Regions from separate parts of the Oceanobacillus sp. FSL K6-2867 genome, predicted to be linked through region 1. Evidence: a T-box and tRNA genes for the amino acid it is inferred to sense, from the RefSeq annotation. Region 1 holds a T-box; the other holds one or more tRNA genes.
The links. A T-box is a leader RNA that pairs with one kind of tRNA and senses whether it is charged. The one in region 1 lies ahead of NSQ77_RS00715 (valine--tRNA ligase), so its partner is inferred to be a tRNA-Val.

Region 1 (3,954 bases):
TAGCTGCTGCCAGATTTCTTCTGTAATAAATGGCATATATGGATGAAGCATACGCATCGTTTGATCGAGAACGTGAGCAAGAACAGATCTGGTTGTGTTTTTCTTTACTTCATCATCACCATATAACGGAAGTTTTGCCATTTCAATATACCAATCACACAGCTCATCCCAAATGAAGTTATATAAATGACGCCCCGCTTCACCAAACTCATATTTCGCCGTGTTTTTCGTTACATGATCAATCGTTTCATTTAAACGCGTTAAAATCCATTTATCTGCGAGCGTTAATTCTCCGGTTAAATCAATATCATCATAGGTAAAGCCTTCCATATTCATTAAGGAGAATCGAGAAGCATTCCATACTTTATTCGCAAAGTTCCACGTTGACTCTACTTTTTCCCAATGGAAACGTAAATCCTGACCAGGTGTCGATCCAGTTAATAAGAAATAACGTAATGAATCAGCACCATACTTTTCGATAACATCCATTGGGTCAACCCCGTTGCCCAGTGACTTACTCATTTTCCGACCTTCTGCATCACGGATTAACCCATGAATGAGTACATCCTTAAACGGTTTCTCACCAGTAAATTCCTTTGATTGGAAAATCATCCGAGCTACCCAGAAGAAAATAATGTCATAGCCTGTTACAAGTACATCGGTTGGGAAGTAGCGTTTAAAGTCCTCGGATTTTTCATTCGGCCAGCCCATCGTTGAAAATGGCCATAATGCAGAGGAGAACCATGTATCCAATACATCTTCGTCCTGCTCCCAATTTTCAATGTCAGCCGGTGCCTCTTTTCCAACATATATTTCTTTTGTTTCTTTATGGTACCAAGCTGGAATGCGATGTCCCCACCAAAGCTGACGAGAAATACACCAATCACGGATATTTTCCATCCAGTTAAAGTACGTCCGCTCAAAGCGTTCTGGCACAAAGTTAACTTTACCTTCTTCATGTTGTAAATCCAGTGCCTCTTTAGCCAATGGTTCCATTTTAACAAACCATTGTGTTGACAAATATGGTTCAACAACTGCACCACTGCGCTCCGAATGCCCAACTTGATGGGTATGGTCTTCAATTTCAAATAGAACGCCCTGTTCCTGCAAATCTTTCACAATTTGCTTACGGCACTCAAAACGATCCAACCCTTGATATTTACCGGCGTTCTCATTCATGGATCCATCTTCATGCATAACGAGGACACGTTCTAGGTTATGACGGTTACCGATTTCAAAGTCATTCGGGTCATGAGCTGGTGTAATTTTAACCGCTCCTGAACCAAATTCCATATCCACATAATCGTCTGCAACAATTTCAATTTCACGACCAACTATTGGCAACACTACTTTTTTGCCGATTAAATGCTTGTAACGCTCATCTTTCGGATGTACAGCAACTGCGGTGTCACCAAGCATCGTTTCTGGACGTGTTGTCGCAATTTCAATTGTTTCATCACTATCTTTAATTGGATAACGCATATGATAAAACTTACCTTGAATCTCTTCATAAATTACTTCAATATCGGATAAGGCGGTCTTAGTTTGCGGATCCCAGTTAATAATGTATTCGCCACGGTAAATAAGACCCTTTTCATACAATTTAATGAAAACTTCTTTTACCGCATCGGATAAACCTTCATCGAGCGTAAAACGCTCACGTGAATAGTCCAGTGCAAGACCGAGCTTTTCCCATTGGGAACGAATAAAATCTGCATATTCTTCCTTCCACTCCCATGATTTTTCTAGAAACTTTTCGCGGCCTAATTCATAACGATTTGTTCCTTGCTCCTTTAATTTCGCTTCTACCTTGGCCTGGGTTGCAATACCTGCATGATCCATGCCGGGTAACCACAGCACATCATAGCCCTGCATACGTTTCATTCGAGAAATGGTATCCTGCATCGTTGTATCCCATGCATGACCTAAATGTAGCTTACCAGTAACGTTTGGTGGTGGAATAACAATCGAGAACGGCTCCTTATCTGGATCAGCCGTTGCTTCAAAATATTTTCCTTCCAACCAAAATTGATAACGACCTTTTTCCACTTCCTGCGGATTGTATTTTGATGGAAGGGACGTTTGTTCATTATTGCTCATCGTTTTACCTCCTAATTTAAACAACCACTTAAAAACCAAAAAACCCTTTTCATCCTTAAAATAAAGGACGAAAAGGGTTAGATTTCCGTGGTACCACCTTTGTTTGCAAACCAAAATTGTTTGCACACTTCATTAATTGATAACGGTCAATTACCGGCTCCTCCTACTTGAATTACTTTTCAAAGAAGCTGCATCAAGGGCGACCTTCCAAAACAACTACCTAGGAAATTTTCAGCTCATGATTTCCCTCTCTAAAAGCGTTTATTTTGTACTCTTCCCTATCATTGCGTTTAATTATAACTGCACATATTGTTATACCAATCATTTTATAGCTTCCACGTATTATCGTCAACTATTATTATTGTTATTGCACCAATTTGGTGTATTTATACATAGTATAAAAATAAAGCGCAAAATGTGCTTAGAAAGAAAAGAGGTGTTCCCTGTGGCTAGATTTTATCGTTACAAACTCCCACCTTGGGCAAGACAATGCCTTTTTGTCTTCGAGAGAATTCTTTTACCAATCACGATATTCCAGTTGATTCGCACATTGTTAATTCCAACCACTTTTGATGTGCTTTTATTAGGCGTATTAATCGGGCTTTTTGTCGCCTTTTATTTAGAATGGATTTAATTTGACAGGTCATCAAAATTTATTACCTCATATTCTTCCTTTATAAAATCTGTCCATTTTAATGCAAAAATAAGCTTGCGATATTGTTTCTGCAGTGCACTGACTTGGGAAGTCAGTGGCTTTTCTTTTGGGTTTTGCACATATTCTCGGATGGTTGTCATGTATGCGGCAGGATTAAGTAAATAAATTGACAATAGTTTCATGTCAAACTGCTCAAGGTCATATTTTCGTTTATATGCTTTAAAACCTTTCATTATTAATTCATCTGGTTGATCGTATTCACCAGTTAGCTGATGGAAGTAGTTTGTCAAATCCACTGCGACATGGTTATAACGTCCCTTCTCCCAATTAATAACATGATTGTTCAATATATGGTCCAGTGCGAGATTACCATGGCAAAGAGAAAGGTTCCAAGTCAATTCTTCTTCCGACTGATCAAGAAATTCACTAATTTCACCATTTATCCGATTTAACGCAATTTCCATATCTCGATAATGCGTACACACCTGCAATTCAAATGGAGACATATAGGCTTGCTGTTCAAAACGGAGCACATAAGAATATAATTCATTGGGAAGCTGCTCGCAGAATGTTTGGTATGTATGGAAGTTTTTATTTAATGCAGATTTTGTAATCTGTTGACTTTGCTTTGTTGTTTCATGAATGCGCGCCAAAATTCCCATCGTTCTATCGATTCTATTTTCATTACTCGATCGGGGAGCGAATATTAACCAAGGACTGAGATAATAGATGGAATTATCTATCCTTTCATATAACTTGCCATCATTGGTTAAATATACGGGGACAATTTCTGAGAGGTTTTTCTCATTTGCGATATAGTAAACATGCTCCCATGCTGCGATATCTTCTTGTTTCAATGTGCTTTTTTTCAGTGCATAATCTCGCCGGCCGTCTTTAATATGAAAGAGACGGTCGGTGACTTTTTCAATTTCAATTGGATAAATTCGATACGCCTGCAATATCTCTTTCACTGCTTCCATCATTTATCACCACCTACTAAAAGAGATACCCCCTTTTTTCAGTGCGTGGAAGGGGGTAATGTTAACTATTTATTCACCGGTATATACAGCAGCTGTCCTTCACGGACCTCAAAGTCATCTTCAAGCTCGTTCTGCTTAATTAATTGTAACGGACTTACAGAAAATCGTGCAGCAATTGTTTCGATGGTATCTTGATTTTGAACAATACAGAGCCTCATT
Region 2 (3,954 bases), 470 kb from region 1:
ATCCGGAATAGTTTCCACCACTTCATTCACCGCATGGGCAATATCATTTTCTTATAATTTCATTTCTAAATCTAAAGGCAAAAAACTTGGTTCCTGGTATTATGTTTAAACATAAGGATACCTCCATATATTATTGTGTGGTAACTTTAATTTTATCAGAAGGTATCCTTTTTGCGTGCAAAAATACTGGAACTCCTCAACTTATTGGCGAGCAGCACTCTTTTTAATTCTGGGGGGGGGGTTCCAGCCGCTTTACTATCTTGCAATTGCATTCGCATTTAAGTAATATACTCGTCCTGTATCATTGTCAGTTGTCTTGTACATTACTTGTCCTGCATAGTGTGCATAGTCAGTCCAGCTATCCCAATGATTACTTCTGGTATCTACTAAGTGTTTATACTCACAAACCTCATAGTTTCCTGCTGCTCCCACATCTGAACCGTTATCTCCAACAGCACTAACTAGTCCAAAACTAGAAACTGTGGTGCCAATTACTGAAGTGGCTGTTTTATTTGATGATACCCAAGATATAGATTGTGATAGGGATTTTGCAATAATTCCTTGTACAGAAGCAAATCCTAATACCGCCAAAGCAACAGCTGCTACCTTCTGATCACTTTCAGCTTTTCTTATTGCTTCTGCTTCTGCGTGACTAACATTCTGAGTAGAACACGTGACTTTAGGATCATGATGACCTCGTATTTGAGAAGTTCCATTAAATCCATCAGCGCTAGGAATTTCTGCAGCTAAAATATTGATTGGCATAGCACTAAAAATAAGAGTAAACGACAAAATAATAAAGATAACTTTTTTCAAAAAAACCCTCCTCATATTAATTGACAAAATTTGATAATTCCAATACGTTAATAATTCTAACAATTTTATATATTAAATTAAATGGGGAGAAAGTCTTGAATTTATAAAATTAGGGTGAATAATTATGCCTGAAATAATAAAACAACTAATCAAGCTGTTACTTAATTAAAGGCAATTTAATATAGTTTAAGTAAGTCAACTGTAATTATTAATTTTATGATGATTATATTTATTATTGTTAAAATAATGTTATTCCTATATATTTGACATATACTTGGGGGGATTTTAATGGTTGTAGATAATAAAAAAAAAAGATATGAAGTATTAGATAATTATATATTGAAGATAAAAATGTTGTTTGGTCCTTTAATTTTGCTAATTGTAGCATTTATAGACATTAGCAATACTATCATTTATTTTTTAAGTGCATTTTTATTGTTATTAATTATTTTTCAATCGATTCTTAATTTCAAAATGCATAATAGATTTAAGAAATCATTCTTGCTTGAAATCCTCATAGTATTAGTAGCTATCTATGCTATAGTTTTTCGTCTAACATAATTTTTTATAGTGGTTGATGAAATGGAATACACGCTCACCTTGTTCCCAACAATAATTATGGATGTTGCCGATATGTTTGAAATGGCTCTAGAAAATCCTGTAACTGATCTGTGACTGCTAACCAAAATCAGATGAAAAACCAATCTCTACAAGAAAAATAAAAAAGCCTGTACTCCTTGATACACAAGGGATACAGACCAACGTGTTAGAATGATTCCGATTGGACTCGAACCAACGACTTCTACCCTGTCAAGGTAGCGCTCTCCCAGCTGAGCTACGGAATCGTATGTATTATTCTCAACTTTAACTATACTTGCAAAATAGAAGGCTGTCAATAGAAGCTGTTTAGTTACGTTTACAAAATAACTATTGACCTTCTGTTTGCGTTCTGTTAATATTGCAATAATTTAATAAACGAATATATTTCAACAATAAAACAAAATAACAGATTACTCTTATCACGAGTTGGCTGAGGGATTTGGCCCTATGACGCCCGGCAACCGCCCCTTTAGGGGGAATGGTGCTACTTCCAACAGACAGAAATGTCTGAAAGATAAGAGGGGGAATCCGCAATAGTTTATGATTTCAACCCTCTTTCTTTGGAAAGAGGGTTTTTTTATGGACAAAATGAGCAGATTTATAGGAAAGGATGAGGCGTTATGAATACGGTGATTCTAGAAGGAGTAAGAACACCTTTTGGGAAGTGGAAAGGATTTTTATCTGGATTAGAGGCAAAAGAGATAGGAACTTTAGCTGTTAAAGAGTTAGTGAGACGAGTACCTGAGGCAAAAGAAGCTGATGGGACAATACTTGCACAGGTGCTTCAAGCGGGGCAGGGTCAAAATCCGGCTAGAAGAGTTGCGAAGGATGCCGGTGTATCGTTATCTGTTCCTGCAGTTACTTTAAACAATGTATGTTTAGCTGGATTAGCATCCATTTCCGACGCTGTCCGCCGTATTCATTTTGGCGAAGGGGAATTATATATTACTGGTGGATTTGACTCGATGACAAATGCCCCGTACACTGCTCCGATTCGTAAGGAGCTGTCGATGGGATCCCTGCAATTTACGGATACATTAATAAACGACGGATTATGGTGCTCGTTAGCAGATGATTCGATGGGGGTGCTGACGGATTTAAAAAATAAAGATTTTAAGATTAATAGACTAGAGCAGGATCAATACGCACAGTTGTCACAGGAACGAGCTGCTGAAGCGCTGGAAAAAGGTCGCCTGCAAGATGAAATTGTTTCAATCAAACTTAAAGGCAAAACCTTCTCTAGCGATGAAGGCATTCGCCTCAATTCGAACATAGAAAAATTAGCAACATTAAGACCGGCGTTTGTTGACGACGGTACAATCACAGCGGGAAATGCGTCGCAAATGACAGATGGCGCAAGCGTTGGCATTGTTTCATCCGAAAAGAAAGCGGAGGAGCTTGGTAAAGCGCCGTTAGCTCGTATTCTTGGTTGGGCTGAAGTCGCGGGGCCAGATACGAGCCTACATACAAAGCCTGCCCAGGCAATCAAAGCAGTTTTAGAGAAAACGAACCTAACATTGAGCGATATTGATTTATTTGAAATCAATGAGGCTTTTGCAAGTGTGGTTATCGCAAGCTGCCGTGAGCTTGGAATTGGCTATGAAAGAGTGAATGTTAATGGTGGCGCAATTGCAATTGGTCATCCGCTTGGCGGAACGGGTTTTCGACTTGCCTTAACTCTTGCAAAAGAACTTAAACGCCGTGGTGGTGGAAAAGGTATTGCATCTCTCTGCGGTGGCGGCGGTCAGGGAATGGCTCTATTAATAGAAGTTCCAAAAAGCTGGTAAAGCCAAAACTTAGTATAAATTATGGAACAGTATGTGAGCAGTTCGCCTTGTATTAGACGAGGTGGGTCTATAATAGACGGAAGATTTCTACAAACGGAATTTTTAAATGAATGACGTAATTAGGAGGATGACAATCATGATATTAACGTATTTTATATTGCTTGCCTTATTCTGGGCAGTTGGTTTAATCATATGGAAAAATTATTATCCAAAAGAGGGAAAGGAGAATAAATGATGCCTACAGTACCGGATTCTTTAATTTGGACAATTATTATGATATTAGTTGTTTATTTTGGATATATTGTTTGGATGGGCAAAAGAGGCGGGCGCCATAGCAAGTCGATGGCTGGGTTTGCAACGGCTCGTGGGAAGGTAAGCCCCGTACTTGTCGGTGCAAGCTTTGCGACCACGTATTCAAGTGCCAATTTATTTATCGGTGTTCCCGGGCTTGCTTATGAATATGGTACATCCGTACTTTGGTATACGTTAGGATGTTTCGGTGTTTCGTGGATTGGTTTACTATTATTCGCTAAAACATTTTGGAGATACAACAAAAAGTTTGGTGGTGTTTCAACATTGCCAGAATGGCTTGGAAGAAGATACAACAGCAAAGCGCTTCAAGTCATTGTAGCTGTATTAATTTTATTCAATGTATATTATATTGTCGGTCAAAATGTTGGACTTGCAACAATCTTTGAGTCGGTCCTGAACATCCCATATTTCTGGGGGATTATCATTGGTGTAGGGATCA

Region 2: it encodes a tRNA-Val, which carries the amino acid that the T-box ahead of NSQ77_RS00715 (valine--tRNA ligase) is inferred to sense. The anticodon was not compared.

Annotation. Positions count from the first base shown of each region.
Region 1 covers NZ_CP150144.1:143,140-147,093, forward strand. Annotated here, with positions in the region: gene NSQ77_RS00715 (valine--tRNA ligase) at 1-2,100, opposite strand, end outside; T-box leader at 2,161-2,394, opposite strand; gene NSQ77_RS00720 (hypothetical protein) at 2,516-2,734, shown strand; gene NSQ77_RS00725 (spore coat protein YsxE) at 2,731-3,735, opposite strand; gene spoVID (stage VI sporulation protein D) at 3,801-3,954, opposite strand, start outside.
Region 2 covers NZ_CP150144.1:617,942-621,895, reverse strand. Annotated here, with positions in the region: partial or broken gene NSQ77_RS02885 (IS5/IS1182 family transposase) at 1-113, opposite strand, end outside; gene NSQ77_RS02880 (hypothetical protein) at 256-816, opposite strand; gene NSQ77_RS02875 (hypothetical protein) at 1,105-1,377, shown strand; tRNA gene NSQ77_RS02870 (tRNA-Val) at 1,589-1,661, opposite strand; SAM riboswitch class I at 1,830-1,937, shown strand; gene NSQ77_RS02865 (acetyl-CoA C-acyltransferase) at 2,037-3,203, shown strand; gene NSQ77_RS02860 (sodium:solute symporter family protein) at 3,438-3,954, shown strand, end outside.